DNA from 3 places in the Diaphorobacter sp. JS3050 genome. Region 2 is predicted to be linked to each of the others. Evidence: predicted binding sites of a transcription regulator. Region 2 holds the regulator's gene; each other region holds the start of a gene.
The links. Region 2 encodes FNR, which switches genes on or off when oxygen is low (the NO sensors DNR and NnrR bind a similar motif). Its sites were predicted from a motif close to TTGATNNNNATCAA; they were not measured.

Region 1 (10,416 bases), 940 kb from region 2:
GTCAGAGTGTCCTTGGCCGTGGGGCTCATCATGGAGTCGGTCCAGGCGTAGGGCGTGTCCTCATGGCTGCGCATGAAGAAACCCGGGCCGGGCGTGGCGATGGTGCGTACCGTCTTCCAGGTCTGCATGTCGATGACGTCCACGGCCCCGCCGCCCAGATTTGGGCTGGCCAGCACGGTGGTGTCGCCCCAGGCGAAGGTGATGCCCGAGCCCAGGTGCGGCATGCCGGCGATGGGCAGATCGGCCACCTTGCGCCGGATGTCCAGGTTCACGACCTGTGCGCTTGCGCGTTCGTCGGCGCCACTGCGCGGGCGCGTGGCGCCGAGTACGTGGCGGTAGGACTGGTCGAAGAAGAAGTCGTCCAGCGGCTCGCTCAGGGGGGTGCGCCGCACGCCCAGGTAGCCGGGCTTGGCGATGGCCTCTCCCATCTTGTAGTCGTGCACCAGACCATCGTAGATGGGGGCCGCGTTCCGGTCGTACGAGATTTCCCAGAGCTCGGGGATGTCCTTGAGCGCCACCACGAAGCTCTTGCGCGGCGTGGCGTCGTACACGGCCGAAACGCGTGAACTCGCCTTGCCGTCGAGCGTGGCTGCGGCGTATGTCTGCACGAGGTTCAGATCGGCATCGAACAGCGCCAGCGTGTGGGGCAGGTAGTTGGCGGCCATCACCCAGCGCCCGTCGCCGCTCACGGCCACGTTGCGCATGTTCAGGCCCGCGCGTACCTCGGCCACCACGCGCAGGCGCCACAGGTCGTATTTGGTGATCCAGCCGTCGCGCGAACCGAAGAACACGTAGCGCCCGTCCGGCGTGAACTTGGGGCCGCCATGCAGCGCATAGCGGCTGGCAAAGCGCGTGATGACCTCGAAGCGGTCGCCGTCGAGCAGCGAGACATGGTGGTCGCCTCCTTCCACGACGAGGAAGAGGTTCATCGGGTCCGCATTCCACTTCGGCTTGGCGGGCTCATCGTCGGGCACGGGCGTGAACGTGCGCGACGCCCGGATATCGTCCTCGCCCCAGCGCGGCGCGGGCACCACGGGGGTACGTACCCACGCGGCCAGGGCGCGAATCTCCGCGTCGCCCAACTGCTCGGAGAACCCGGGCATCTGGGTGGCGGGGCGCCCTTGCTGGATGACGCGCAACACCTCGGCGGGGCGCACACGCTCCAGGCTCTCGGGCAGCAGTGCGGGGCCCATGATGCCGGTGCGCTGCGCGCCGTGGCATACAGCGCAGTGCTGCTGGTACAGAGCGGGGGCGTTGGGCTGGAGGGCTTCGGTGGTTTGGGCGTGCAGGCCCGTGAGCCAGAACAGACCCAAGGCCGCCAGATAACGGCTCGGTCCAGACCAGCGGCTGCCGCGCAAGGGCCGCTTCGCCGCGGCGGTATCCACCTTTTTCGCGATAGCGCAGAGAAGGGGGAAGCGGCGTAGCCGCTCAGGGAAAGGTGTTTCTAGTTTACGCATGGGCAATCTCGATCGTGCGACGGCGCTCATGCTTGGCGGGGGACTCGAAGGGCGTGCTGGAGGCGCCCACTTCGGCATCGGAGAGGTAGCAGCCGGGGTCCTCGAACCAGGGGTTGCCCGTGAGCTGCTGTGCGCGCACGCGGGTGTTGCCATTGCAGATCGTGAGGTACTGGCAACTGGCGCAGCGGCCCTGGACAGGGCGCGGGTGCTGCTTGAGCCCCGCCATGAGCGGGTCGCTGATGTCGTTCCAGATCTGCGAGAAGGGGCGTTCGCGCACGCTGCCCAGGTCGTGGTGCCACCACATGGTGTCGGGGTGCACATGGCCCAGATTGTCGATATTGGCCACCATCTGGCCGCTGGCATTGCCGCCCCAGGCCACCAGGCGCTGGCGCAAGGCGTCTTCCCATTGCGGCAGGTGCTCGCGCGCCCATTGCAGTAAATAGGGGCCGTCGGCATCGTTGTTGCCGCTCACGTAGTCGTCCAGGCTGCCGGCCTGGGCATCGGCCCAGGCGTGGTTGAACAGCAGGTCCATGGCCTGGCGTGTGGCCTGGTGGTGCGCGTCCTTGTCGCGGTGGATGTTGCCACGCCCCGCGTAGTTCAGGTGCGAGAAGTAGAACTTGTTGGCGCCCTCGTCCTTCATGAGCTGCAGCAGTGCGGGCAGATCGTGTGCATTCAGCGCTGTCATGGTGAAGCGCAGGCCCACCTTGACGTTGTGCGTGGCCAGGTGGCGGATGGCGGCCAGGCTGCGGTCGAACGCACCGTCCAGACGGCGGAACTTGTCGTGCGTGGGCTTCAGGCCATCCAGGCTGATGCCCACGTAGTCGAAGCCTGCGCCCGCGATGCGCGCGGCCATGGGCGCGTCGATCAGCGTGCCGTTGGTCGAAAGGCCGGTATAGAAGCCCAGGTCACGCGCGCGCGCCGCGATCTCGAAGAGGTCGGGGCGCAGCAGTGGCTCGCCGCCCGAGAGGATGAGCGCCGGCACGCCGAAGGCCTTGAGGTCGTCCATGACGGTGTACACCTCTTGCAACGACAGTTCTCCAGCGTAGTCGTGGTCGGCCGAGAGCGCGTAGCAGTGCTTGCAGGTGAGGTTGCAGCGCCGGATCAGGTTCCAGATGACCACGGGGCCGCGCGCGTGCCGTTCGCGCGAAGTGGGGTAGGTTCCGGTGGCTTGGGCCTGGGCGAGTTCACGCAGGTACTGGCTGATGCGAAACATGGTCAGTCTTCCTTGAGGCGCAGGCCGGTCTTCTTGAGGATGGCCGTGGAGTACAGGATGTCGTGGGCGCGGCAGGCATCGCCCAGCAGGCCGGCAATCTGCTCGGCCTGTTGCTCGACATGCGCGCGGCTGGGGCCATGCAGCATGGCAAACAGGTTGTAGGGCCAGTGGGGCAGGTGGCGCGGGCGGCGGTAGCAGTGGCTCACGCCCGGCAGCGCGGCGACTTGGCGGCCCAGCGCGGCGACCTGGGTATCGTCCACGTCCCACACGCTCATGCCGTTGGCCGTGTAGCCCAGGCGGTAATGGTTGGGCACCGCACCGATGCGGCGCACCAGGCCCTCGTCGATCATCCGGGCCAGGCGCTCGCGCACCTGCTCGCCAGGCACGCCCAGCATGGCGCCCACGGCTTCGTAGGGGCGCGCCACCAGCGGCAGCCCGCCCTGCGTGGCGGCGATCAGCGCACGGTCGAAGGCATCAAGCGCCATGGCGTTCTCCGGTGGACTGCGCTGGCAGGGGCGGCAGGCGCAACTCCACGAAATACTCTTCTTCCTTGGGAAAAGCATAGACCGGCAGGCCAGTCGCGGCTTCGATGCGTGCCAGGGTCTCGCGCGCCAGCGCGGGGGACTCGGCCGCCACCACGAACCACATGTTCAGCGCATGCTCGCGGCGGTAGTTGTGTGCCACCTCGGTGAAGGCGTTGACGGCAGCGCACACGGCGTCAAAACGATCCTCGGGCACAGCCATGGCCGCGAGGACGAATTGGCCGCCTGCGCGTTCGATCTGGAAGAGCGGGCCGAAGCGCGTGAGCACCCCCTGGGCGAGCAGGCGGTGCAGGCGTTCGATGACCTGCTCTTCGGTCCAGCCGATGTCGGCAGCGACGGCGGCGAAAGGGTGGTCCACCAGCGGAAAGCCGCCGTGCAGGTGGTCGATCAGCCGAGCGTCTTCAGGGGAGAGCATCGACGGCCTCCTGCATGGGTTCGGGAATGGCATGGGGCGCATGGTGGGCAAACCGCCGCGCACCCGTCTGTTTGAAGCGCCGTAACGAAAACAGCACGGCGCTGGGGCAAGTGGCCAGGCCCGCCTGGGCCACGGCCTGCGCCAGCTGGGTATGCACCGCTGCGCGGTCGCGCCCATGCACCATGCAGTACAGGTTGTAGCGCCAGTCCGGCGTGCGCGCACGGCGGTACGCCAGCGTTACGCCGTGCGCATGGGCCAGGGCCATGCCGTGGGTGTCCACGTGGTCGTCCGGCACGTCGAACACGGCCATGGCATTCGCTGTGTAGCCCAGTTCATGGTGACGCACCACCACGCCGAAGCGGCTGAGCAGCCCTTCGTCCTGCCAGCGGGCAATGGTGGCCAGCACGGCGGGCGTGCTGCTGTGAAGCTGGTCGGCCCATACGTCATAGGGCCGCTCGGTCAGCGGCAGGCCCTGCTCGGCCAGCGCGGCCAGGGGCCAGTCTTCGGGTGCCAGGGGGGTGCGTGCGCGGCCCGTGGGGCCCGTGGTGCCGACGCCGTCCCCCACGCCTGCGGAAGTCCTCTCCAGGTCGAAGGCGGTGTCGATGCGGTAGGGGCGCAGCATGGGCAGGCGCTGCACGGGCAGGCCGGTGGTGTGCTCGATGGACTGGAGCAGGCGCTCCACCTGGTCCGCGTCATGGCCGGTGGACACGAACCAGAGGTTGGTGGTGTGCTCGCGCTCGTAGTTGTGGTTGACGCCCGGGTGGGCCGACACCGTGGCGGCCACGTCGTCGAGCCGCTCGGGGGGCACGGCCATGGCGGCCAGCAGGGAGGCGCCCCCCGCGCCCGGCGCAAACACTGCGCCGATGCGGCTGAGCGCGCCCGCCTGCCACAACCGTGCGTAGCCGCTGAGCACGGCCTCGGCATCCATCCCCAGGCTGTGGCCGATGGCCGCGAAGGGTTCGGCGCACAAGGGAAAGCCGCGCTGCCAGTGGTTGAGCAGCGCGAGGTGGGTTGCGTTCTGGCTGCTCGGCATGGCTTAGAACCCCATGCGCTGTGCGCGGGCAGTGAAGAAGATGCCGCTGGGGGCGTCCACGTCCAGCCTGGCTTGGGACTGCAAGGTGTGCGTGTCGTAGACCTGAACGCGGTTGTCGTCACGGCAGCTGATCCAGACCGATTCGCCGCGCGGCGTGAATTCCATGTGCAGCACGGCCTTGCCGGGCTCCAGCGTCTGCACCACGCGCTGGCTCGGAGTGTCGATGACCTGCACGCGGTTGTAGTCTGGCACAGAGAAGTTGACCCACACCTGACGTCCGTCGGGCCGCGCCATCACGAACACCGGCTGGCCCGCGACCGGAATGCGGCCGACCTCGGCCCAGGTGGCGGTGTCGACAACCAGCACCTCATGGCGGCCAATGGCCGGCAGATAGGCATGGCCTCCCGCGATGGCCCAGCCGCGCAGATGGGGCATTTTGTACACCGGCAGCGGTTGCTGGCCGCGGCCGTAGCCTGCGAGGATGCGGCGCACGCGCGGCGGGTTGTCCCAGAGGTCCACCATGGCCAGGCCGTCTTCACCGAACAGGCCGGCGATGTAGTGGCGTCCGTTGGGCGAGACCAGCGCGTCGTAGGGCTGGCGGCCGATGTTGGGGATGGTGGTGACCTGCGGCTTTCGGGGGTTGGAGCAGTCGGCGATGCAGATGGCGTTCGCGTCGAACAGGCTGTAGATGAACCGGCGCTGCGGCAGGTCGGCCAGGCCGACGACGCGCGAGCGTTCGCCACTGGCCGTGTGGGCGGGAAGGTCGGCCAGCAACTCAAGGGTGGCGGCGTCGAAGACCTTGACGCCGCCGGGCGTGTAGTTCTGCGCCACGACCAGGCTGCCGTCGGCGCTGATGGCGCCACCGATGGAGTTGCCGGCCTGCATCACGCGGCCCGTGATGCGCTGGGTGAGCAGGTCTACCTGGGTCAGGCCGCCGTCGCGGCCGAAGACGTAGGCAAAGCGCTCATCACGCGAGAACACCACCGAGGCGTGCGACAGGTCGCCCAGGCCGGTAACGCGGCCCACGGCTTCGCGCCGGCTGGTGTTGATCAGGGTGAGTGCGCCCTTGGCGCGCTCGATGACCACGCCCAGATCGCCCGTGCCCTGCAGCGTGGCTGCAGGAGCGGCGGAGGTGGAGGTGGTGGAAGAGGGAGCCGCACAGCCCGTGGCAATCAGGGGTGCACTGGCGGTAAGGGAGAGCAGGGCACGCCGTTTCATGGGGCGGACCTCCTGTTTTCTTCGGGGAACCCATTGGTCAGCTGTTCGGCGATCCACAGGGCCTCGCTTCCCTGCAGCATGGCGCTCCAGGGCGGCATGGGTGTTCCGGGGATGCCGTGGGTGATGACGGCAGCCAAATACTCGGGCGGCTTGCCGGCCAGGGACTCGCGGGTGAGCGCGGGACCCAGGCCGCCCGTCAGGCGCATGCCATGGCACGAACCGCAGTCCTGCCGCACCATGCGCACGAGCTGGGCGGCTCGGTCAGGGTCGGGCGTGCCCTGTGCGCCGGCCGCCGAAGCGGCCAATGCCAGGGCCAGGGACAGGAACGCGGTGCGTGACATGGCTGGCCTTCGAAGTGCGTCAATAGACGTCGTGCTGGGTGTTGTACACGTTGAAGTGGCCGGTCGGCGTGATCAGGCGCGGGTCCTTGATCACGGACTTCAGCTTGAGCGTCTTGTCGTCCACGACGACCAGCGCACTTTGCTTGTCCTTGGCCGACCACACGGCGAACCACACTTCGTCACCTGCCTTGTTGTACTCAGGCTGGGTCACGCGCTTGGCGCCGCCGTCATCGGGCAGACCTGCCCATTCGGCGATCGGCAGCGTGACGTAGCCCTTGTCCAGGTTGTTGATGTCGAACACCACCACGGCTTGCGAAACCTTGGGATCAGGATTCAGCGGTGCGTCGGACCACAGGTGCTTGGACTTGGGATGGGTCTTGATGAACAGCGCTCCGCCGCCCGGGCCCTTGAGCTTGGCCACTTCCTTGAAGGCGTATTGCTTGTTCTTCTGCGGGTCGGTGCCGATCAGCGAGATGGTCTCGTCGCCCAGGTGACCCGTGGCCCACACCGGACCGTACTTGGGGTGCGTGAAGTTGGCGCCGCGGCCGGGGTGGGGGATCTTGCCCACTTCGGTCAGACCGGCCAGCTTGCCGTCCTTGGCGTCGATCGCAGCAATCTTGTTGCTGTTGTTGGCAGCCACCATGAAGTAGCGCTTGGATGCATCCCAGCCACCGTCATGCAGGAAGGGAGCCGAGCCGATCTCGGTGGTCTTCAGCGCATTCAGGTTGGAGTAGTCCACCATCATCGTCTTGCCGGTTTCCTTCACGTTCACCAGGAACTCGGGCTTGTAGTGCGATGCCACGATGGAAGCCACGCGCGGCTCGGGGTGGTATTCCTGCGTGCCGACGACCATGCCGCGGGTGGACACGATCTTCAGGGGCTCCAGGGTGTTGCCGTCCATGATGGTGTACTGGGGAGGCCAGTATGCACCGGCGATCGCCAGCTTGTCCTCATAGCCCTTGAACTTGGAGGTGTCCACCGAGCGTGCTTCCAGGCCCACGCGGATTTCAGCCACGTTGTCGGGCTTTTCCATCCACAGGTCGATCATGTTGATCTTGGCGTCGCGGCCGATCACGAACAGATAACGCCCCGAAGCCGACATGCGCGAGATGTGCACCGCGTAGCCGGTCTTGACGATGTTGATGATCTGCTTGGTGTCGCCATCGATCAGCGCCACTTCGCCCGTGTCGCGCAGCGTGGTGGAGAAGATGTTGTCCAAGTTGTACTTGTTCATCTTCTTCTTGGGACGCTGGTCTGGCGGCACGATGACCTTCCAGGTGTTCTTGGCGTCGGCCAGACTCCACTCGGGCGGTGTGGGAGGGTCCTGCTGAATGTAGCGGGCCATCAGGTCCACGGTCGCCTCGTCGAATTCGCCGGACGTCTGCCAGTTGGGCATGCCGGCAGGCGAGCCGTAGGCGATGAAGACCTTGAGGTAGTCCGTGCCCTTGGGCAGGGTCACGTCCGGTGTGAGCGGCTTGCCCGTGGCGCCCTTGCGCAGCACGCCGTGGCAGCCCGCGCAACGCTCGAAGTAAATCTGGCGTGCGCGGTCGAACTCGGCCTGCGTCATCTTGGGTGCCTTGGGGTTCGTGCTCTGGTACATGGGCACTTCCGCCAGCGGCGATCCGCCTGCCTGGTAGTTTTTCTCGGCCTCCGAGACTGGCTTGGCGTCCTGCGCCATAGCGGTGGCAGACACCAGGGTGGCGGCCGCTAATGCGACCAGCCTGGCGATCCTCTTTGCTGTCATTGTGGGTCCTCTGCGTCACGGATCAGCGCTTGGGTGGGCCCTGGCGGCTGCCACGGCCACTCTCGCGAGGTCGCTGTCCATCCCCTCTTCATGCGAGTGGGAGCATCGTCGCAGCGGGTGTTGCCGCTGTCCTTGAACTGGTTCAAGGACGCAAACGGTGCAGCCTTTGAACAATGGAGCCACCCCATGATCCGCAAAGGAGAGGCCCATATGAGCTTCATTGAAGATGCGCGCTGGTTCACCGTGGCACCCGCAGCAGGAGAGTCCGGACAGCCCCCGAAGCCTGGACACGTGACGCTGGTGGGCGCAGGCCCGGGCGACCCTGAGTTGCTCACGCTGCGCGCCGTCAAGGCCCTGCGCGGCGCGCGCCTGGTGCTCTACGACCACCTGGTCGGCAAGGAGGTGCTGCGCTACGTGGCCGAGGATGCCGACCTGATCTACGTGGGCAAGCAGTCCTCGCACCACACGCTGCCGCAGGAATCGATCATTGACCTCATGGTGCGCCTGGCGCGCAGCGGGCGCAGCCTGGTGCGTCTGAAAGGCGGCGATGGCTTCATCTTCGGCCGTGGCGGCGAAGAGGTGCAGGCGCTGGCCGAGGCCGGTATCGCGTTCGACGTGGTGCCGGGCATCACGGCCGCGCAGGGTGCGGGCGCCTGCGCTGGCATCCCGCTCACGCACCGTGACCACTCCGCGACCCTGGTGTTTGCCACCGGCCACCTGCGCGGCGACAACGAAGTGGCGCTGGACTGGGAGGCGCTGGCACGCCCGCGCCAAACCGTGGTGATCTACATGGGGATGGGCACGCTGCCGATCATCTGCCGCGAACTGGTGCGCCACGGCCTGCCGGACCGCACCCCCGCAGCGCTGGTGGAGCAAGCCTCGCTGCCCGGGCAGCGCTGCATCACCGGCACGCTGCAGGACCTGCCCGCGCTGGCGCAGCAGCACCGCGTGCGTCCCCCGGCGCTCATCATCGTGGGCGACGTGGTGGCGCTGCAGCCGCAACTCATGCAGGGCATGCTGGCGACGATGGTGTGACGGGCGCCGGCCGCCGGTAGGGCGGCGGGCAGCGCTGGTTCTGAGGCATCATGGGCGCCTCATCTGGCAAAAGCCCATGCAACAAGACATCCTCATCAACTGGTCGCCGCAGGAAACGCGCGTGGCCGTGGTCGAAAACGGCGCCGTGCAGGAACTGCACGTGGAGCGCACGCTGGAGCGGGGCCTGGTCGGCAACGTGTACCTGGGCAAGGTCTCGCGCGTGCTGCCGGGCATGCAATCGGCCTTCATCGACATCGGGCTGGAGCGAGCGGCCTTTCTGCATGTGGCGGACGTGTGGCACCGCCAGGAAGGCGGCGAGGCGCCGATGTTCGCGCGCAAGAACGAACCGCCCGTGCCCATCGAGAAGCAGGTCTTCGAGGGCCAGGCGCTCATGGTGCAGGTCATCAAGGACCCCATCGGCAGCAAGGGCGCACGCCTGTCCACGCAGATCAGCATCGCCGGGCGGTTGCTGGTCTTCCTGCCGCAGGACGACCATGTGGGCGTGTCGCAGAAGATTCCCCAGGCCGAGCGCGACGCCTTGCGCACGCGGTTGCAGAAGCTGGTGGATGACCAGGCATCGGGCAGCGGCGGCGGCTTCATTTTGCGCACCAATGGTGAGGACGCCAGCGACGAAGAGCTGGCCGAAGACATCGCCTACCTGCGCAAGACCTGGGCAGGCATCCGGCAGGCAGCGCTGACGCATCCGCCCACCTCACTGCTGTACCAGGACCTGAGCCTGCTGCAGCGTGTGCTGCGCGACCTGGCGGGCGAGCAAACGCAGAGCATCCGCATCGATTCGCGCGAGCAGTTCGTGGCGCTGAAGGCGTTCGGCAATGAATTCATGCCTGCGGCCGCCGCCAAGCTGCAGCTGTACAAGGGCGAGCGCCCCATATTCGATCTGTATTCCATCGACGAGGAGATCGCCCTGGCGCTGGGCCGGCGCGTGCAGCTCAAGTCGGGCGGCTACCTCATCGTGGACCAGACCGAGGCGCTGACCACCATCGACGTGAACACCGGCGGCTACGTGGGCGCGCGCAACTTCGACGACACCATCTTCAAGACCAACCTGGAGGCCGCGGGCGCCATCGCGCGGCAGTTGCGCCTGCGCAACCTGGGCGGCATCGTCATTGCCGACTTCATCGACATGCTGCGCGAGGACCACCAGGCCGCGGTGTTGGCGGAGTTCCGCAAGCAGCTCGCGCGCGACCGGGTCAAGACCATGGTGGGCGGTTTTTCGCAACTGGGCCTGGTGGAGATGACGCGCAAGCGCACGCGCGAATCGCTGGCGCACATGCTGTGCGAGCCGTGCCCCACGTGCCAGGGCGCGGGCCAGGTGAAGACCGCGCGCAGTGTGTGTTACGACATCCTGCGCGAGGTGCTGCGCGAGGCGCGCCAGTTCAATCCACGCGAGTTCCGCG
Region 2 (10,416 bases):
GGCGTGCTGGTGCGCAACCTGCAGGGGCTGGAGGCGCTGGCCGCGGTGGATACGGTGGTCTTCGACAAGACGGGCACGCTGACCCGCGATGGACTTGCGCTGCATAGCGTACATGTGGCGCCAGGGGCCGGCTGGGGCGAAGGCGAGGCGCTGGCCCTGGCTTCGGCGCTGGCGGCGCATTCACTGCATCCCGCGTCGCGCGCGCTGGCATCGGCCGCGCAGTCTGCCGCGGCGCCCGCGGGCTGGACGGTCCATGCCGTGCAGGAGCTGCCGGGTGCAGGCCTGGTGGCCCGTGCATCGTCACCGTCACACGCACAGGAAACGATTTTGCGCCTGGGCTCTGCGGCCCATGCACGCGTGCCTGCCGTAGGCGGCGATGCGGGGCCGCAGGTCGTGCTGTCCATGGAATGCGAAGGTGCGGCAGTGGAAATCGCGCGGTTCGTGCTGAGCGAACAACTGCGCCCCGAGGTCGCGGCGGTCGTGCGCGGGCTGCGCGCCGAAGGCGTGGCGGTCGAGCTGCTGTCCGGTGACCGGGCCGAGTCCGTGCAGCGGGTGGCTGCCCAGGCCGGCATCGGCCAGGCCCGGGGAGACTGCACCCCGCAGGACAAGCTCGCGCATCTGCAGACGTTGCAGGCGCAAGGACACCATGTGGCGATGGTGGGCGACGGGCTCAACGACGGCCCCGTGCTGGCCGGTGCGCATGTCTCGTTTGCGTTCGGCCGCGCCGTGCCCCTGGCCCAGTCACGGTCCGACTTCGTGGTTATGGGCGAAAATCTCGCCCTTGTTGCGCAGGCGCTCTGGCTGGCGCGGCGCACCTTGCGCATCGTCCGCCAGAACCTGTGGTGGGCGGCTGCATACAACGCGCTGTGCGTGCCCCTGGCGATTGCGGGCTACATGCCGGCTTGGCTCGCAGGCCTGGGCATGGCGCTGAGTTCACTGCTCGTCGTGCTCAACGCCGCCCGCCTGGCGCGCCTGCCGGACCCGCTCAGCCACGAGAGTTCCGGCGACTGCGCTGGTGCCGCACGTGCCGTGAGCACGCCCTTGGAGGTCGTCTGATATGGACATCCTGTATTTGTTGATTCCGCTCTCCGTCGTACTGGTGCTGTTTGTACTGGCGGGACTGTGGTGGGCCGTCTACCGTGGCCAATTTGAGAACGTCGATCAGGAGGGGGAGCGCATTCTGAGGGACGGTTGATGTTCGTCAATAGGCCCACTGCGAGCCTGGTTAAAACTTTTTACTGCAAATACTAGAGGTGCCCGATGGATTCTTCACAAACAAGAGTTGCGCACTACGACGACACCGTAGTACGCCAGTTTTCTATCATGGCTGTCGTATGGGGGGTGGTCGGCATGCTGGTGGGCGTGTTCATCGCCGCCCAGCTGACCTGGCCTGAACTCAACTTCGGCATTCCATGGCTGAGCTATGGCCGGCTGCGTCCGCTGCACACCAATGCCGTGATCTTCGCATTCGGCGGCTGTGGCCTGTTCGCCACCAGCTATTACGTGGTGCAGCGCACTTGCCAGGCGGGGCTGTTTCTGCCCAAGTTGGCGGCGTTCACTTTTTGGGGCTGGCAACTGGTCATCGTAGCGGCGGCCATCAGCCTGCCGCTGGGCTATACCTCCGGCAAGGAATATGCCGAGCTGGAATGGCCGATCGACATCCTGATCGCTGCCGTGTGGGTCTCTTATGCGGTGGTGTTCTTCGGAACGATCGGCCAGCGCAAGGTGAAGCACATTTACGTGGCCAACTGGTTCTTCGGTGCGTTCATCATCGCCGTGGCGCTGCTGCACATCGTCAACAGTGCGGCCATTCCGGCGGGCTTCATGAAGAGCTACTCCGCCTACGCAGGCGTGCAGGACGCCATGGTGCAGTGGTGGTACGGCCACAACGCCGTGGGCTTCTACCTCACGACCGGCTTCCTGGGCATGATGTATTACTTCATCCCGAAGCAGGCTGGCCGTCCGGTGTACAGCTACCGCCTCTCCATCGTCCACTTCTGGGCGCTGATCTTCACGTACATGTGGGCGGGTCCGCACCACCTGCACTACACCGCGCTGCCTGACTGGACGCAATCTGTGGGCATGGTGTTCTCGCTGATCTTGCTGGCGCCCAGCTGGGGCGGCATGATCAACGGGATCATGACGCTGTCCGGTGCCTGGCACAAGCTGCGTGACGACCCCATCCTGCGCTTTCTGATCGTGTCGCTGTCGTTCTACGGCATGTCCACGTTCGAAGGCCCGATGATGTCCATCAAGACCGTCAACGCGCTCTCGCACTACACCGACTGGACTGTGGGCCACGTGCACGCAGGCGCGCTGGGCTGGGTGGGTCTGATCACCATGGGTTCGCTGTATTACCTGGTGCCTCGCCTGTTCGGCAAGGAGAAGATGCACTCCATCAAAGCAATTGAACTGCACTTCTGGATGGCCACCATCGGCATCGTGCTGTACATCGCCGCCATGTGGATTGCTGGCGTGATGCAAGGTCTGATGTGGCGCGCCGTGAACCCCGACGGCACGCTGACCTATACCTTCGTGGAAGGCGTCAAGGCGACCTATCCGTTCTACGCGATCCGCTTCTTTGGCGGTCTGCTGTACCTCGGCGGTATGTTGGTGATGGCATGGAACGTCTGGGTGACGGCGATCTCCGGACGCTCCGTCAAGGTGGCCATTCCCGCCGTGAAACCCGCTCACGCCTGAAGTTCGGAGGGTCAACTACATGTCCAATACGCATAACAAAGCATCCACCGGCTTCACGCACGAGAAGGTCGAAACCAGCAACTTCCTGATGATCGTGCTGATCTTGCTGGTTGTGGCCGTCGGCGGCCTGGTGGAAATCGTTCCTCTGTTCTTTCAAAAATCGACGACTGAGGCCGTTCAAGGCGTGAAGCCTTACACGGCAGTGCAACTGATCGGACGCGATATCTACCTGCGCGAGGGTTGCTACAACTGCCACTCGCAGATGATCCGTCCGTTCCGTGCGGAAACCCTGCGTTATGGCCACTACTCGGTGGCTGGCGAGTTCGTCTACGACCATCCCTTCCAATGGGGTAGCAAGCGCACTGGGCCCGACCTGCATCGCGTGGGTGGAAAGTACAGCGATGAATGGCATCGCATTCACCTGAACAATCCGCGCGACGTGGTGCCCGAATCCAATATGCCCGCCTATCCCTGGCTGGAAAAGAACCAGATCGATCCTTCCGTCGTCGCTCCTCGCATGAAGGCATTGCGCACGGTCGGCGTCCCGTATACGGATGAGGAGATCGCCAGCGCCGCCGAGCAGGTCAAGGGCAAGACAGAGATGGATGCCGTGGTGGCCTATCTCCAGGTTTTGGGCCGTGCGCTCAAGTAATTGAGGAACTGGTCATGGACATCACCACCATGCGTATCGTGGCCACGCTGGCGTCGCTGGCGTGTTTCGTGGGCATCTGGTTCTGGGCCTTCATGCGCCGCAACCGGGCCCGGTTCGAGGAGGCAGCACAGTTGCCCTTCGCCGAGGACTGAAGAAGTCTCCACAAGAAAAGAGATAACCCATGAGCGATTTCACGAGTAACTTCTGGTCCTTCTACGTGGCCGGAATCACCATTATCGGTATCGTGGCCTGCGGCTTGCTGCTGTGGATCACGTCCCGCAAGAAGGTCGAGGCTACGGCCGACAACACCACCGGTCACGTCTGGGACGAAGACCTGACGGAAATGAACAACCCCATGCCCCGTTGGTGGATGTGGCTGTTCATCATCACGCTGGTATTCGGTGCTGGCTATCTGGCTGCCTATCCCGGATTGGGGACCTTTAAGGGTAAGTTGGGCTGGACGCAGCTGGGCGAGTACCAAGCCGAAGTGGACAAGGCTAACGCAGAGTTGCAGCCCCTGTATGCGCGGTTCGAGGCCATGCAGCCCCAAGAGATGGCGGCCGACACAGCGGCCATGGCAATTGGTGAGCGTCTGTTCATGAACAACTGCGCGCAGTGTCATGGTTCCGATGCCCGCGGCAGCAAGGGCTTCCCCAACCTGGCCGACGGTGACTGGCTGCACGGCGGTGCGCCTGATCAGATCCAGAAGACCATCCACGATGGGCGCATTGGCGTCATGCCTCCCATGGCGGCCGCCGTGGGCTCGCCGGAAGATGTGCGCAACCTCGCCCACTATGTCCTGAGCCTGTCGGGAAGCCCGCATGACTCCCTGAAGGCGTCTATGGGCAAGTCGAAGTTCACTGCGTGCGCTGCATGCCACGGGATGGACGGCAAGGGCAATGTGGCCCTGGGTGCCCCTAATCTGACGGATGACATCTGGCTGCATGGCTGGGGCGAAGCTGCCATCACCGCTATGATCAACAATGGCAAGACCAACGAGATGCCTGCCCAAGCGGGCAAGTTGACCGATGCACAGATCAAGGTGTTGACGGCATACGTCTGGGGTTTGTCCAATAAGGCCGGCGCCCCGCGCTGATGCTCCCTGTGCGGCCGGCTCCCCGTCGAGGGGCGCCGGCCGTTTTGCGTTTTGGAAGTTGCACTTCCTTTTTGAGATTCCACCATGAAGCCAGCCGAAGGTCAGCCCCGTAAGGTGATTCCTATCACGCCAGTGGGGGCCGAAAGTTCGCAGACCGAGGTCATTTCGCTCTATGAGGCGCAAAAGAAAATCTATCCACGCTCGATAAGTGGAGTGTTCGCCCGTTGGCGTTGGGCGATGGTGTTTCTGACACAGCTGGTTTTCTATGGCCTGCCATGGCTGGAGTGGGGCCAGCGCCAAATGGTGCTCTTTGACCTCGGAGCACGCCGTTTCTATATTTTTGGTTTGGTGCTTTACCCGCAGGACTTCATTTATCTGACGGGTTTGCTGATTATTTCCGCGCTGTCGCTTTTTCTGTTTACCGCAGTGGCGGGACGCCTGTGGTGCGGCTTCTCCTGTCCCCAGACCGTATACACGGAAATGTTCATGTGGATCGAGCACAAAGTCGAAGGCGACCGCAGTGCCCGTATGCGCCTGGACAATGGTCCGTGGACATTTGAGAAGATCTGGAAAAAATCTGTCAAGCAAGCCATTTGGATTGCGGTCGCGTTCTGGACCGGCTTCACCTTCGTGGGCTATTTCGTTCCGATTCGCGAGCTGGGGGAAGAGTTGCTGGCCCTGCAAGGAGGGTGGCAGATATTCTGGGTGATCTTCTATGGGTTGGCCACGTACGGCAACGCAGGATTCCTGCGCGAGCAGGTGTGCAAATACATGTGCCCTTATGCGCGTTTCCAAAGCGCAATGTTCGACAGGGACACGCTGGTCGTCTCTTACGATCCCGAGCGCGGCGAGCCTCGCGGGCCCCGTAACAAGATGGTAGACCACAAAGCTGCGGGACTGGGTGACTGCATCGATTGCACGCTGTGTGTCCAGGTCTGCCCAACGGGTATCGATATTCGCAACGGACTGCAATACGAATGCATTGGTTGCGGTCTCTGCGTGGACGCTTGCAATACCGTGATGGATAAGATGAAGTATCCGCGCGGGCTGATTCGTTTCTCGACGCAGAACGGCGTCAAGAACCACTGGACCCAATCGCAAATGCTCAAACGCGTGCTGCGACCCCGTGTGTTGTTCTATTCAGCGGTGCTGGTGGTGTTGTGCATCGGCATGCTGGCCAGCTTGGTGGTACGCACCCCGTTGAAGGTGGACATCGTGCGCGACCGCGCTGCGCTCTCGCGCATCGTGGCGGGAGGCAAGCTGGAAAATATCTACCGGCTGCAGATCATGAACGCCACGGAGGGGGCGCAGCGCTACACCATCAGCGCCCACGGCATGGAAGGGCTGGAAGTGGCGTCCGAGACCGCAATTGACATCGGACCGGCGGAATCCCGATGGGTGGTTGTCCGTCTTCAAATTCCGTATGGCTCAGCATCTCCTGGATCGCATACGGTGTATTTCGATATTCAAGCGCAGGGTGATAAAGCCCAAGTGGCAGAGAAATCCGTGTTCCTTGTACCCCGCTGAAGGCGGTCGTGGAATGCAAATGAACAAGCTGTGCTCATAAATGAGCGAGGAGTTGGTATAAATGCCGAGTAATTCCCCCATGAATCTGGAAGACGCAGGAAAGCCTTGGTGGACGTTTGGCCATGTCTGGCTTGTCATCGCGGGGCCGGTGATTGTCATCATTGCGGGCTTCGTGACCCTCTGGCTGGCCGTGAGCCAACCTGACCCCGTCATCGCGGAAGACTATTACCAACGGGGATTGAACATCAACGAGACCCTGAAGGAGTCTGGGGGCGACATGACGCCTGCCATGAAGGGGCGCAACCATGCAGCTACTCCGCTGGAGGATCAACCGCGCTGACCGGCAGGGCGAGTCCTCTTTGCATGCCGGAGAACAGATGCTAGGCTGTCAACTACACCTGCTAGGAGATGGGCGAATGTGGATGCAACGATTGATGTGGATCGCGTGGCCGGCCTTTTTGATGGCGGGCGTCATGGAAATGGTGGTGTTCGCCTTCGTGGATCCAGAAGCGCTGCAGTGGTTTGATCAACCCCTGCATCTCTCGCGCGAAGGTGTGTATACCATCGCCTTCTTCACGTTCTGGTTCGTACTCATGGCTTCCAGCGCATTGACGACGCTGTTGTCACTCTCGCCCTTTGAGTTGAATCGCTGCCCCGTGCCCAAAGGGGCGCGGCCGGCTGATTGCGCCAAATACGTTTCCTGATCTTTCCGCCGATCAGTTATGAATGAGCAAAAAACCGAGGCTTAATGGCAGGCTTGCTGGCTGTTGACAATTCGCTTCAGCGCATCGGTATCGACGATGCGCACATGGCGCTGTTTTACTTCCACAATACCTTCTTCCACGAACTTCGAAAACGTGCGGCTGACGGTTTCCAGTTTCAATCCCAGGTAGCTGCCGATCTCTTCGCGTGTCATGCGCAGCACCAATTCGGATTGTGAGAAACCCCGGGCATGCAAGCGTTGTACGAGATTCAACAGGAATGCGGCAAGGCGTTCCTCGGCACGCATACTCCCCAGCAACAGCATGACCCCATGCTCGCGAACAATCTCGCGGCTCATGATCTTGTGCACATGGTGCTGTAGTGCCGTTACTTCGCGCGACAACTCTTCAATACGATCGAAAGGCATGACGCATACTTCGGCGTCTTCAAGCGCTACCGCATCGCAAGTGTGACGGTCGCTCACGATGCCATCCAGGCCGATGATCTCGCCCGCCATTTGAAAACCTGTCACTTGGTCGCGACCGTCTTCGGTGGCGACACAGGTCTTGAAGAATCCGGTGCGGATGGCAAAAAGGGATGTGAAGGGTTCACCGTTCCGGAAAAGCGTGCCGCCACGCTTGATCTTGCGTCGTACAGCAACAATGTCATCGATGCGCTTGAGTTGCTGGTCGTCCAGACCCACGGGCATGCACAGCTCACGCAGATTGCAGTTTGAGCAGGCAACTTTGATGGTCTGGAGATTCGTATGCATGGGAACCCTGTTCATGGCTTGAGCTTACCTCTGAACGGCTGGGAGACATGGAATGCCGTAGGCCGTTGGACGACTTTGAGCCGAAGTCAAATTGTCGCCACAAGGACCTTATGGGCGCTTGATCAACGTCAAGGACTCATGGGGGACTCTACGGCACAGTGATATGAAAGTGCAAGGAATCCCGTCATGACCGTTGTTACAACAGAGCTCCTGCGTCGCTTTGACGTCCCAGGGCCGCGCTACACCTCTTATCCGACTGCTGATCGTTTTGTCGAGGCTTTTGGCGAGCGGGAATACATCCTTGCGCTGCAGCAGCGTCGCGTGGGGTCGGTAGCCAAGGCGATGCCTTTGTCGCTTTATGTCCACATCCCGTTTTGTGAATCGCTGTGCTATTACTGCGCGTGTAACAAGATCATTACCCGGCATCCAGAGCGGGCAGAGGTCTACTTGCGTTACCTCAGCCGTGAGATCGACCTGCATACGGCGCACTGCGGTGTGGGTCAGCATGTGAGCCAGCTGCATTTCGGCGGAGGCACGCCTACTTTTCTGACGGATGACGGTTTGCGCGAACTGATGGGCATGCTGAGGCGCAGTTTCGTCCTCGTTCCGGGGGGGGAGTACTCCATAGAAGTGGACCCCCGGACCGTGGATGAAGCGCGGCTGGGATTGTTGGCGGAGCTGGGTTTCAATCGCCTGAGCTTTGGCGTGCAGGATTTCGACCCTGAAGTACAAAAGGCCGTGCACCGCATTCAGCCTGCCGAAAAGGTGTTCGCGTTGGTCGATGCGGCTCGCAAGCTCGGGTTTGAATCGGTGAACGTGGATTTGATCTACGGGCTGCCGCGACAGACACCGGAGTCGTTTGATTGCACCTTGGCGCAGGTAGCCGAGCTGCGGCCAGACCGGATCGCGCTGTATGCGTACGCTCACTTGCCAGAACGCTTCAAGTCGCAGCGACGCATCATCACGGCCGAGTTGCCCATGGCTTCGGCCAAGGTGTCCATGCTGGCCCGGTCACTTGATGTGTTCCAGGAAGCCGGCTACGTCTACGTGGGCATGGACCATTTTGCGCTGCCTGACGATGCGCTGGCGGTGGCCAAGCGGCAAGGCAGGCTGCACCGCAATTTCCAAGGCTATAGCACGCAGCCCGATTGCGACCTGATTGGTCTGGGCGTTTCTGCCATCGGGCGCGTGGGCGCTACTTACAGCCAAAATGTGAAAACGCTGGACGAGTATTACGACTGCATTAACCAGGGGCATTTGCCTGTGGTGCGCGGGCTGGCGTTGACCAAGGACGACTTGGTGCGCCGCGCAGTCATCATGGCGTTGATGTGCCAAGGTGAATTGCTGTTTGAGCCGTTGGAACAGTCCTGGCTGATTGATTTCCGCAGTTATTTCGATGCGGAATTACAGCAACTGCAAGAAATGGCGGCTCAGGGCTTGGTGAAAATCAGTGATGAGGGCGTTGAAGTCACGCCCATGGGATGGTATTTCGTGCGCGGCGTGGCCATGGTGTTCGACAAGTATCTACAGGCTGACCGTAACCGCGCTCGCTTTTCCCGGATTATTTGATCCATGCTGTGGGCGCTGGCCACGACGGCCTTCCTGATGGGGCTGATGGGAGGGGCTCACTGTTTGGCGATGTGTTCTGTTCCCTGCGCGGCGCTTACGGGGCTGGGTGGCACGCCGGACGCCACCCACACCATTCAATGGGCGTCCCGCCGCGGAATCCTCCAACGGGTAGCGCAGTTTCACGTGGGGCGCCTGATTGGCTACGGCGCCGCAGGGGCGGTGGTTGCGCTGGCTATGGAGCAACTCGCATGGCTGGGGCAAAGCACCTCGGCATTGCGCCCCCTTTGGACGCTGATGCACGTGCTCATCCTCGCGTGGGGCGGGATGATGATGGTGCAAGCGCAGCAGCCCTTGTGGGTTGAGCGGGCGGGGCGTGCTGCCTGGGCGAAGGTCAAGCCCTTGGTCTCTCGGCCTGGCGGGCTCCTGACCGCGGGTGTGGCCTGGGCGCTCCTGCCATGCGGCCTGCTGTATACCGCACTGTTGACTGCCGCACTCAGCGGAAGCGTGCTCCGCGGAGCCTTGTGCATGGTCCTGTTTGGCGTGGGAAGTGGTGTATGGCTGGTGTTGGGGCCGTGGACATTTGGCCGCATTCGCGCTTGGATCGGCGTGAAGGGTGGGGCGTGGGGGTCTCGGCTGGCAGGTGGTGTGCTTTTTTCCCTGGGTGCATGGGCGCTATGGATGAAGGTTGTCCATGGGCAGCCGGCGCCGTGGTGCGTGCCCTGAAAACAGCGTTTTGTGGAGCCACAGCGGCTCTGCGAAGCATGCCGTGGCAAGCCAGTGGTGCACACTGAGACGCTCAGGTGTGACGTATCGCTGTCAGATCTCTACCAGCGGAAGTGACGAGTCTGTTCTCATCGACGTGGAGAAATCCAGCTACGCATCGCTGCCTTACTGGATGCGCCATCGTGCGTATGAGGGCGCGCTGCGTGTCGGCGTGATTGCCGAAGGACTGGGAAACGCCCGAACCACGCCAGGATATTTGCCATCGGTGCGACGACTACCAAGGTCTGCTCTGTGCCTTGCAGATGGGTGGGTTGCGCGCGCTGGCCGCGGAGCGCCGGATTTTCTGAGCAGGTATTGAGGTCACTGGCACTCACCCGGAGCGAGGGCGCAAGCGATTACCGGAGAAAAGGTGTCTGCGAATGCCACCGGACCGGCATCCTGAACCGGGGGTTCAGGTGGGCGAGGGCAGCCAGGCGTTGGGTTCATCTGACGCGAGATGATCACGCTCACCGGGCGATGTACCAAGCCCGTGCTCAATGAGCATTGGTTCAAGGAAATATAAAGCCCGGCAGCACCGCAGACATGTTCATTGTAGTGGGCTGCCCGTGTGCAGCCAGGGGCCAGGCTTTTGCCGTAATGGTTATAGGAGGCGCCCATCCTCGCCCAGCGCCTCGT
Region 3 (10,416 bases), 1.5 Mb from region 2:
CGTACCGTCACTTATTGCACTGAAAACGAGGAGACCCCGTGGCCAGCGACCATTGCGCCGCCAGCATGGGTGCGAGCTGCGCGGCCGTGTCGTCGGCCGAAGCGGCAATCGCGTACACCGTGCCCAGGGCGCTCACCGCCACCTCCCGCGCGGCCATGCCGGGCACCAGGGCGATGCTGATCTGCCAGTTGAAGCCGATGGGCGCAAAGATCACCTCCAGCGCCGCGCCGATGCGCCCGGCGAAGCTGTATTCGATGGCCGGCCCCGTGGCGTCCGCCGGCGGCGCGGGGTACGACGACAGGAACCACAGCAGGATGGTGACCAGCAGGATGATGCCGCCCACGCGGCGCAGGAAGATGCCTGCGCGCTCCCACAGCCCCAGCGCCAGGTTGCGCACGCTGGGCCAGCGGTAGGCGGGCAGCTCCATCAGCAGCGGCGTGGCGCCGTCGCCGCGCCGCGCCAGCCGCGCAACGGCCGCCACGGCCATGGCGCTCACGATGCCGCCCAGGTACAGCGCGAACAGCACCAGCCCCTGCAGGTTGAACAGCCCCGCCACCGTGCGATCGGGGATGAAGGCCGCGATCAGCAGCGCGTACACCGGCAGGCGGGCCGAACAGGTCATCAGCGGCGCGATGAGGATGGTGACGAGCCGGTCGCGCCAGTCCGGAATGGAGCGCGTGGCCATGATGCCCGGCACCGCGCAGGCGAAGCTGGACAGCAGCGGGATGAACGAGCGTCCCGACAGGCCGACGGTGCCCATCACGCGGTCCAGCAGGAAGGCCGCGCGCGGCAGGTAGCCGGATTCCTCCAGCGCCAGGATGAAGAAGAACAGGATCAGGATCTGCGGCAGGAACACCAGCACCCCGCCTGCGCCGGCGATCACGCCGTCGGCCAGCAGGCTGCGCAGCGGCCCCTCGGCCATGTGGGCGTTCAGCCATTCGGCCACGGCGGCCGTGGCGCCTTCGATCCAGCCCATGGGCACCTCTGCCCAACTGAACACGGCCTGGAACATCAGGAACAGCGTCACCGCCAGCAGCAGCATGCCCCACAGCGGGTGCAGCACCACGGCGTCGATGCGGTCGTCGCGCTGCAGGCGCAGCGCGGGCTCGCGCACGGCCAGCCCCATGATGCGGCGCACTTCCTGGTGCAATTGCTGCACGCGCTGCGGGCGGTCTTCCTCCAGCGCATTGACGGGCGGTGGCGCCTGCGTGCCCACGGCGGCGCCGCGGGCGGCCTGCGGGGTGGCCTGCGGGGTGGCCGTGTCCAGCCACTGCAGCAGCTCGCGCGCCCCGTCGGCGCGCACGCCCACGGTGGTCACCACGGGCAGGCCCAGTTCGCGCGCCAGGACTTCGCGGTCGATCTGGATGCCCTGCTGCTGCGCCATATCACTCATGTTCAGCACCAGCACCATGGGCAGGCCCAGGTCGCGCGCCTCCAGCACCAGGCGCAGGTTCAGGCGCAGGTGCGTGGCATCGGTCACGCAGACCAGCAGCTCGGGCATGGCCTCTCCTGGGCGGCGGCCGGTGACCACATCGCGGGTGACGGCCTCGTCCAGGCTCTGCGCGTGCAGGCTATAGGCGCCGGGCAGGTCCAACACGCGCACGCGCCGGCCGCTGGCGGTGGTGAACAGGCCTTCCTTGCGCTCCACGGTGACGCCCGCGTAGTTCGCCACCTTCTGGCGTGCGCCGGTCAGCACGTTGAACAGCGCCGTCTTGCCGCAGTTGGGGTTGCCCAGCAGCGCGATGTGCAGGGGAGATGCCGCCGTGCTCATGCCGCGGCCTCCAGCGCATCCACGCGCACCTGCACCAGGGCCGCCTCATGGCGGCGCAGGGCAAAAGTGGCCTGGCCCACGCGAACGGCCAGGGGGTCGGCCGCGGGAAAGCCCCGGGCAATCACGCGCACCGGCTCGCCCGGCAGGAAACCAATCTCCATCAGGCGCAGCACCATGGCCTGCGACCGGCCATCCTGCGCCGGCAGCAGCCCGGCAACCGTGGCCGGCACGCCATGCGGCAAGGTGTCCAGCCCCCGCGGCTGCGCGGCGTCATTCCCCGTGTGAAGCATGTTGTATTGCAGTCAATGAATAAAAGTAATTCTCATTCTAATGGAACTGCACGCTGCTGGATTGATGCACATCAGGACCTGTGGCGCGTCACAATGACACCCCCTGCGACGTACGCCATGACCACTCTTCACCCCTGCCTGACCTGTGGCGCCTGCTGCGCCAGCTTTCGCGTGGACTTCTCGGTGCACGAGACGGAGGAGCTGGGCGGCTGCGTTCCCGATGGGCTGGTGGTGCCGGTCACGGACCACACTGCACGCATGCGCGGCACGGACCATGCGCAGCCGCGCTGCTCGGCCCTCACGGGCCAGGTGGGCCTGCGCGCGGCCTGCGGCATCTACGAGTGGCGCCCTTCCCCCTGCCGCGAATTCGAAGCCGGCAGCGCTGCCTGCAACCGCGCGCGCCAGCGCCACCATCTGCCGGCACTGGACGGGCTGGTGCTCTGAACGCCGCAGGACCCGCTTTCACACGGGCAATCCGCCGATGCGCCCCTTGAACTCCTGCAGCGAAAAATAAGTCTGTACCTGGCGCACGCCCGGCAGGCGGTGCAGGCGCCGCTGCAGCAGCTCGGAATACGCGTCCAGGTCGGTCGTCACGATCACCAGCAGGAAGTCCGCGGGGCCCGAGATGCCGTGGAACAGCACCACCTCGGGAATGGCGCACACCGCCTCCTCGAACGCCACGGACAGCGCCTCCGTCTGGTGGTCGATGCCCACCATCACGAAAGCCATCACACCCAGCCCCACCGCACGCCGGTCCAGCTGCGCGTGGTAGCCGCGCACTACCCCGGCGTCCTCCAGCCGCTTCACGCGCCGCCAGCAGGGCGACTGCGACAGGTGCGCCATTTCGGCCAGTTCGCCGGAGGTCAGGCGGGCGTTGTCCTGCAGCGCGCGCAGCAGCTGGCGGTCGGTACGGTCGATCTCGGCTTGCATGATTTAACCCAAAAATGTCTTTGCGAGAATGGATTATCCAAATGAATCACCCATCAGGGATAAACCATTTACCCGCCCCTCCGCCGCGCATAGCATGCGCGCCATGACCGCCACCTCCACGCCATCGCCCGCGCTGTGGGACATCTCTGCCCCCGTGCATGCGGGTAGCCCGGTGTTCCCGGGCGATACACCCTACCAGCAGCAGTGGAGCGCCACACTGGGCCCCGGCTGCCCGGTGAACGTGAGTGCACTCACGCTCTCGCCCCACGTGGGCACGCACGCTGACGCGCCCCTGCACTACGCAGCGGACGGCGCAGCCATCGGCGCTGTGCCGCTGGAAGCCTTCATCGGCCCCTGCCGCGTGGTGCATGCGCTGGACTGCGGGCCGCTCATCGAATGGACCCACATTGCCCATGCGATGACGGGCACTTTGCCGCCGCGGGTGCTGGTGCGCACCTACGCCCGCATGCCCGTGGACCGCTGGGACGCGGGCCTCACGGCCTACGCGCCCGACACCATCGAGCGCCTGGCCGACGCCGGCGTAGTGCTCGTAGGCATCGACACCGCCAGCATCGACCCCGCCGACAGCAAGCCGCTGCCCAGCCACCAGGTGATCCGCCGGCGCGGCCTGCGCGTGCTGGAGAACCTGGTGCTGGACGATGTGCCCGAGGGCGACTACGAACTCATCGCGCTGCCGCTCAAGCTCACCACGGCCGACGCATCGCCCGTGCGCGCCGTGCTGCGTGCGCTGCCGCCGCGCGCATGAACATTAAGCCGTTTTGGCCTCTAACGCTCATGCAGCAAGCGCCAATAGCTACTTTATTAATAGCACAAACCACATGACTACCTTGCAAGAGTGCCGCACACGCGATGCGCAGGACCCGCTGCGCAGCCTGCGCGACCATTTCAGCCTGCCCGAGGGCGTGATCTACCTGGACGGCAATTCCCTGGGCGCCCTGCCCCGCGCCACGCCGGCGCGCGTGGCCCAAGTAGTGCAGCAGGAATGGGGACAGGACCTCATCACCTCGTGGAACAAGGCCGGCTGGGTCAGCCTGCCGCAGCGCCTGGGCAACCAGTTCGCTCCCTGGATCGGCGCGGGGCCGGACCAGGTGGTGTTCACCGACACCACCTCGGTCAACCTGTACAAGGTGCTGTCGGCTGCCGCGCGCGTGGCCCGCGCGGACCATCCCGGTCGCACCCAGCTCGTCAGCGAGCGCAGCAACTTCCCCACCGACCTGTACATCGCCCAGTCCGTGTGCCAGGAGTACGGACTGGAGTTGGTGCTGGTGGAGCCCGAGGAAATCGCCACGCGGCTGACGCCCCAGGTCGCCGTCCTGCTGCTCACCCACGTGAACTACCGCACCGGCGCCATGCACGACATGGCCGCCGTGACCGCGCAGGCGCACGCCCACGGCATTCTGTGCGTCTGGGACCTGTGCCACAGCGCGGGCGCCGTGCCCGTGCACCTGCTGGACGCGAACGCCGACTATGCGGTGGGCTGCAGCTACAAGTACCTCAACGGCGGCCCTGGCGCGCCCGCCTTCGTGTGGGTGCACCCGCGCCTGGCGGACCGCCCGGATGCGACATTTGCGCAGCCGCTGTCGGGCTGGTTCGGCCATGCCGCACCCTTCGCCTTCACGCCCGACTATCAGCCCGCACCGGGTATCGCACGCTACCTCTGCGGCACGCAGCCCATCGTGAGCCTGTCGGCCCTGCAGTGCGGGCTGGACATCTTTACCGCCGCCGAGCCTCTGGGCGGCATGGCGGCGCTGCGCGCCAAGTCGCTCGCACTGACCAATCTATTCATCGCGCTGGTCGAGGAGCACTGCGCCGGCCACGGCCTGGGACTGGCGACGCCGCGCGATCATGCGGCGCGCGGTTCGCAGGTGTGCCTGACACGCGGCGACGGCCTGGGCGTTCAGGGCGTCGGCAGCGGGGCCTACGCCATCGTGCAGGCCCTGATCGCGCGCGGCGTGGTCGGCGACTTCCGCAAGGGCGACGGCGGCAAGCACCTGGACATCCTGCGCTTTGGCTTCACGCCGCTGTATGTCGGATTTGAAGACGTGTGGAATGCCGTGCAGCACCTGCGCCAGGTGCTGGAATCCGGCGAATGGCGCAAGCCCGAGTTCAATCACCTCAACGCCGTGACCTGACCATGACCTGCCCCCACCACCCCAGCGCATCCTCCGGCGCCACCGAAGCCATCGTGCGCCAGGAGGGCGCTCAGCTCGACTTCAGCCACAGCATGAGCTATGGCGACTACCTGCAGCTGGACAGCGTGCTGGGCGCGCAAAAGCCCCTGTCGCCCGCGCACGACGAGATGCTGTTCATCGTGCAGCACCAGACCAGCGAGCTGTGGATGAAGCTCATGCTGCATGAGCTGCACGCGGCCATCGCCCATATCGCGCGTGACGAGTTGCCGCCCGCTTTCAAGATGCTGGCGCGCGTGTCCAAGATCCTCGAGCAGTTGGTGCACGCCTGGGACGTGCTGGCCACCATGACGCCGCCCGAGTACACCGCCATGCGCCCGTACCTGGGCCAGTCCAGCGGTTTCCAGAGCTACCAGTACCGGTGCATCGAGTTCGCCATGGGCAACAAGAACCGCGCCATGCTGCAGCCCCATGCCCACCACCCCGAGCGCCTGGCCCAGGTACAGGCGGCCTACGAGGCGCCCTCGCTCTACGACGAAGCACTGCGCCTGCTGGCGCGCCGCGCCCTGCCCGTGCCGGCCAGCCATACCGAGCGCGACTGGCGCCAGCCCTACGAGGCCAGCGAAGCCGTGGAGCAGGCCTGGCTCGCCGTGTACCGCGATCCACAAAGGTATTGGGACCTGTACCAACTGGGCGAGGATCTCACCGACCTGGAAGATGCCTTCCGCCTCTGGCGCTTTCGCCACGTGACCACGGTGGAACGCGTGATCGGGTTCAAGCGTGGCACCGGCGGCACCGGCGGCGTGAGCTACCTGCGCAAGATGCTGGACGTGGTGCTGTTCCCCGAGATCTGGCGGCTGCGCACCGCGCTGTGAACTGCCGCCTCCCCGGCGCTCCATGAACAAAGGCCCCGCATGGCGGGGCCTTTGCACGGAGGGTCGTCCCGGCCGGTGCGCATGGCACCGGCGCGCCGTTGCGCGCCGTTACGCGCCGTTACTTGGCGCTGGCGGAGACGGTGGTCGTCCGGTAGTCCGGGTGGCCCGTGATCTCGGACTCCGAGAACGGCATGCGCACCCACTGCTTGGCGCTGTAGGCCTTGGTGTAGTCGCCAAAATGCGGCGACGCCGGGTCGTCGGACAGCGAGAACGTCAGGAAGGTATGGGCCTGCACGCCGCTGGAGGGGAAGCTCACCACCTGCACGTATGAGTTGCCATGCGGCTGCCCGTCCATGCTGTAGCCGCCCGCCGTGATGTCGTTCTCGGAACAGGTGATGGTGAAGTAGCCCACGCCGCCGCAGCCGCCGTACAGCGGCAATTTGGCACCGCCCTTCGTGGCAAACAGCACTTCGCCGCGCGGTGCATCCAGCGCAAACCCGCTCTGCCCCACGCGGCTGATGGCCGTGGCCATGGCCTGGCGCAGCGCGGTCACGGCCGCCACGTTGATCCCGCGCGGGGTATTCAGCGGGTCGGCCGCGTCAAAGGGCACCGAGTACAGCCCGGTGGTGGGCACGCGGGTCCAGAACTCGTCCCACAAATGGGAGCCCCGGGACTCCTTGTTCCCGCGGTTGTCCCACGCACGCAGCGTGGCGCAGGCCTGCGTGGCGTCCACCGTGGCACCGTTCACCATCCATTGCGAGGGCGTGCAGATCAGCGTCAGGATCTCGTCCTTGAACCGCTCGGCCGAGAACACGCGGCTGTTCAGCACCATGTCGCGCACGATGGCGGCGCTGGCCTTGTTGCCGCTGTAGCCGTCGGTGCCGGCCAGCCGCTCCAGGGCCATGGTGTGGCCCAGGCGCGTGCGCAGCGTCAACGCCGCCGTGCCCGCGGGACCGAAGATGGCCGGGTACCCCGTGAGCGGGGCATTCGCGTTGGACAGCCAGTAGCTGTCGTTCATGTTGCCCACATAGTCCTCGCGCAACAGGCTGGGCATGCGCGACGGGCCGATGGCGCCCTTTTGCTTGGAGTCCGCATCGGTCTGCCAGTCGCAGGCGCTGCGCGAGCCGTCGAAGAACGGCACGTTGGGCAGCGCCGCGCCCACGGCCGCGCCGAACGGCGTGGTGCACGCGGCCACCTGCTCGGGCGACACGTTGGGCACCGCGCCGATGTCCGCGTACCAGACCCGCGCGCTGCCACGCCCCACGGCCACCGTGTTGACCCAGGGGATCGCGGACTCTTCCTTCTGGATGGCCATGAACTCTTCCAGCGAACGCGCCTGGTTCCAGCGCATCCAGTTGCGGAAGGTGCGGAAGTTCTCGCCGTTGATGTCACGGATGGCGAAGGCCGTGCTCTGGCTCCAGGCCAGAGCGGGGTTGAGCCCCGCCAGGTTGACCAACGGCCCGTACTCGGAGGTGTACAGCGTGCGCGTCACATCGCTCAGCGTGCCGTCGGAATTGCGGCTGGACACGGTGATGCTGTGCGGCGCCATCTTGACCGGCTGGCCGTCACGCAGATAGGTGGTGGGGTCGCCCGACTGCAGCTGCAGCTGGAAGAAGCCGAAGCGCCGCGCCGTGGAGACCGTGTGGCTCCAGGCGACGTTGTCGTTGAAGCCGATCAGCACCAGCGGCACGCCCAGGAATCCGACGCCGCTGACGTTCACCTGATTGGCGATCGTGACCTGGGCCTGGTAGAACCGGTCCGGCCCCTTCCAGTACCAGTGGGGGTTGCCGAACATCACGCCGCTGGACTCGCCCGTGGCCGCCGGCGCAAAGCCATACATGTTGCTGCCGATGCCCGCGTCACCGCCCACCTGCAGGGCGGGAGGTGTGGTCAGGCGCTGGTCCAGGGACGGGGCGGTCTGCGCGTCTTGCGCCGCGCCGGCCTTGGCTGCGGCAGGGGCGACGGCATTGGCGATGGCCTCCACGAAATTGCTGTACCCCCCCGCCAGGTTGGCCGCGTACATGCGGCGCCAGACGTCCTCCTGCGTGATGGGCTACACCCATGCCTCGCTGCGGCAGGCCGCGTGGGCCGTCCCTTTCTTGGCAACGTCCACGTACTGGTTGTAGCCGGCCACGAAGCCCTCGACCATCTGCCGCAGATTCTCGGGCTGCGCCGCGGCCATCTTCTGCACCACGTCGGCGGAGATCACATGGCGGTGGAAGAAGTCCGAGTCGATGTTGCGCGGGCGTCCGATGGTGCTGTTGTAGACCAGCTGTGCGCTGCCGCCAAAGTAGCGCGAGCGCTCGCCCCGGTAGGTGAGGAACGCATCCGCCAGCGTGCACAGGTTGTCCTGCGCCTGGACATACCCCATACCGAAGCCCCCGCCGGCCCAGTTGGAGGCCTTGATGTGCGGCACGCCCATCGCGGTGCGGCGGATCTCCGCCTGGTACGCCAGCGGCGCATCGTCCGCATCGTCGTTGCCCCCGCAGCCGGCCAGCAGGGCCAGGACCGCCGTCGCCAACAGCGCGCGTGGCGCCGCAGCACGAGTCACTCTCTCTTGCATGCGTTGTCTCCTTTGTTGTGGTGCACCCCTGCCGGTCCCCCGGCCCGGGCCAACGCAGGATAGACGCAACGCAGCGGAATCCCTAGCACCCGGCTGCGCGCGAGCAACACGCCCCGCGGTGCCTCAGTCGTTCTCCGTGAACTGCTCGAAGCACTCCTTGAGCCGGTGGTGCCATGCGCGCTTGTCGGCTTCGGCGGCAAAGCTGGCCTCGAAGCTGTTCCAGGCCAACTGGTAGGCATGGCGCGCCGTGAGCGCCGGCACCGCCGCGAAGAGCTGCGTGAAGTTGTCGTTGACGTAACCGCCGAAGTACGCGGGATCGTCGGAGTTCACGGTCACCGCCAGCCCCGCCTCCAGCAACTGCAGCAGGTTGTGATCGGCCAGGCGCGGGAACACGCACAGCTTCAGGTTGGACAAGGGGCACACGGTGAGCGGTATGCGCTCATCGGCCAGTCGGCGCATCAGCGCCGGGTCGTGAACGGCCTGCACGCCGTGGTCGATGCGCTCGGCCTGCAGCACGTCCAGCGCGCTCCAGATATAGGCCGGCGGACCCTCTTCACCCGCATGGGCCACCACGTGCAGGCCCAGGGCGCGGCAGCGCTCGAACACGCGGGCGAACTTCTCGGGCGGGTGGCCTCGCTCGCTACTGTCCAGCCCCACGCCGACGATGCGGTCCAGCAGCGGCAGGGCCTGCTCCAGCGTGGCGAGGGCGTCCTCCTCGCTCAGGTGCCGCAGAAAGCACAGGATGAGCGACGCAGACAGGCCGTGGCTGCTGCGCGCGTCCGCGCAGGCACGGTGCAGCCCGTTGATCACGGTCTCGATGTGCACGCCCCGCGCGGTGTGCGTCTGCGGGTCGAAGAAGATTTCCGCATGCGCTACGTTATCCATAGCTGCTCGCGCAAGATAGGCGCGGGCCATGTCGTAAAAATCCTGCTCATGCAGCAGCACGCTGGCGCCTGCGTAATAGATGTCCAGGAAGCTCTGCAGATCGGTGAAGGCGTAGGCACGGCGCAGTTCTTCCACGCTGGCGTAGGGCAGCGGCACACCGTTGCGTTGTGCCAGCGCGAAGATCATCTCGGGCTCGAGCGAGCCCTCGATGTGGATGTGCAGTTCGGCCTTGGGCATGGCCCTCAGCAGGCCGGGCAGGCGTTCGGCGGGAATGGGCGGGACCTTGAACATCGGCAGGCTCCAAAAAATGAGGCCGCAACCTACGGGACATCGCGGCGGTAGGCCGATGATGCCTTGTCGGCGCCCATGTGCAACACCTCCCGGCCCGCAACGGCGGGCATGGCCATACCGACAAAAAAGCCACCCCGAAGGGTGGCTCGTTGTACCGGGCGGACGATCTCCGCAAAGAAAGCCGCCTGGTGCGGCAATGGCCGCTTACTTCTTGTCGCCGCCGGGCACCTGGCCCTCCACGCCCTTGACGTAGAAGCTGATGCTGGTGAGGAACTTGTCATCAGCCACTGCGCCCTGGTCGAGGACGGTCTTGCCCGCGTTGTCCACGATGGGGCCCTTCCAGATCACGAAGCTGCCATCCTTCAGGCCGTTCTTGGCCGCATCGACCTTGGCCTTGGCCTCGGCGGGCACGTCCTCGGCGATGGAGACGAGGTCGATCGCGCCTTCCTTCACACCCCACCAGTGCTGGCCGGTGGTCCAGGTGCCTTCCAGCACGTCCTTGGTGGCCTTGGTGTAGTACGGAGCCCAGTTGATGATGGCCGACGCCAGGTGGGCCTTGGGGCCGTACGCCGTCATGTCGCTGTCCCAGCCGAAGGCGCGCTTGCCCTTTTCCTGTGCGGTCTTGAGCACGGCGGGCGAGTCGGTGTTCTGGAACAGCACG

Region 1: the regulator FNR is predicted to act here: its motif matches at 8,096-8,109, upstream of cobA (uroporphyrinogen-III C-methyltransferase).
Region 3: the regulator FNR is predicted to act here: its motif matches at 2,123-2,136, upstream of HND92_RS13485 (FeoA family protein).

The regions. Positions count from the first base shown of each region.
Region 1 covers NZ_CP053553.1:2,206,470-2,216,885, reverse strand. The annotation lists gene HND92_RS10705 (cytochrome D1 domain-containing protein) at 1-1,457, opposite strand, end outside; gene nirJ (heme d1 biosynthesis radical SAM protein NirJ) at 1,450-2,670, opposite strand; gene HND92_RS10695 (AsnC family transcriptional regulator) at 2,673-3,155, opposite strand; gene HND92_RS10690 (Lrp/AsnC family transcriptional regulator) at 3,145-3,627, opposite strand; gene HND92_RS10685 (Lrp/AsnC family transcriptional regulator) at 3,614-4,660, opposite strand; gene HND92_RS10680 (cytochrome D1 domain-containing protein) at 4,664-5,878, opposite strand; gene HND92_RS10675 (cytochrome c) at 5,875-6,219, opposite strand; gene HND92_RS10670 (nitrite reductase) at 6,239-7,963, opposite strand; gene cobA (uroporphyrinogen-III C-methyltransferase) at 8,174-8,998, shown strand; gene rng (ribonuclease G) at 9,075-10,416, shown strand, end outside.
Region 2 covers NZ_CP053553.1:1,269,390-1,279,805, forward strand. The annotation lists gene HND92_RS06255 (cation-translocating P-type ATPase) at 1-1,056, shown strand, start outside; gene ccoS (cbb3-type cytochrome oxidase assembly protein CcoS) at 1,058-1,195, shown strand; gene ccoN (cytochrome-c oxidase, cbb3-type subunit I) at 1,261-2,700, shown strand; gene ccoO (cytochrome-c oxidase, cbb3-type subunit II) at 2,720-3,352, shown strand; gene HND92_RS06275 (cbb3-type cytochrome c oxidase subunit 3) at 3,367-3,504, shown strand; gene ccoP (cytochrome-c oxidase, cbb3-type subunit III) at 3,534-4,448, shown strand; gene ccoG (cytochrome c oxidase accessory protein CcoG) at 4,533-5,975, shown strand; gene HND92_RS06290 (FixH family protein) at 6,037-6,315, shown strand; gene HND92_RS06295 (hypothetical protein) at 6,392-6,679, shown strand; gene fnr (fumarate/nitrate reduction transcriptional regulator Fnr) at 6,721-7,464, opposite strand; gene hemN (oxygen-independent coproporphyrinogen III oxidase) at 7,636-9,018, shown strand; gene HND92_RS06310 (sulfite exporter TauE/SafE family protein) at 9,022-9,741, shown strand; gene HND92_RS06315 (cell division protein ZapA) at 10,382-10,416, opposite strand, start outside.
Region 3 covers NZ_CP053553.1:2,802,348-2,812,763, forward strand. The annotation lists partial or broken gene feoB (ferrous iron transport protein B) at 38-1,771, opposite strand; gene HND92_RS13485 (FeoA family protein) at 1,768-2,061, opposite strand; gene HND92_RS13490 (YkgJ family cysteine cluster protein) at 2,179-2,505, shown strand; gene HND92_RS13495 (Lrp/AsnC family transcriptional regulator) at 2,524-2,991, opposite strand; gene kynB (arylformamidase) at 3,086-3,757, shown strand; gene kynU (kynureninase) at 3,831-5,144, shown strand; gene kynA (tryptophan 2,3-dioxygenase) at 5,147-6,016, shown strand; partial or broken gene HND92_RS13515 (penicillin acylase family protein) at 6,135-8,579, opposite strand; gene HND92_RS13520 (adenosine deaminase) at 8,703-9,755, opposite strand; gene HND92_RS13525 (BMP family ABC transporter substrate-binding protein) at 9,960-10,416, opposite strand, start outside.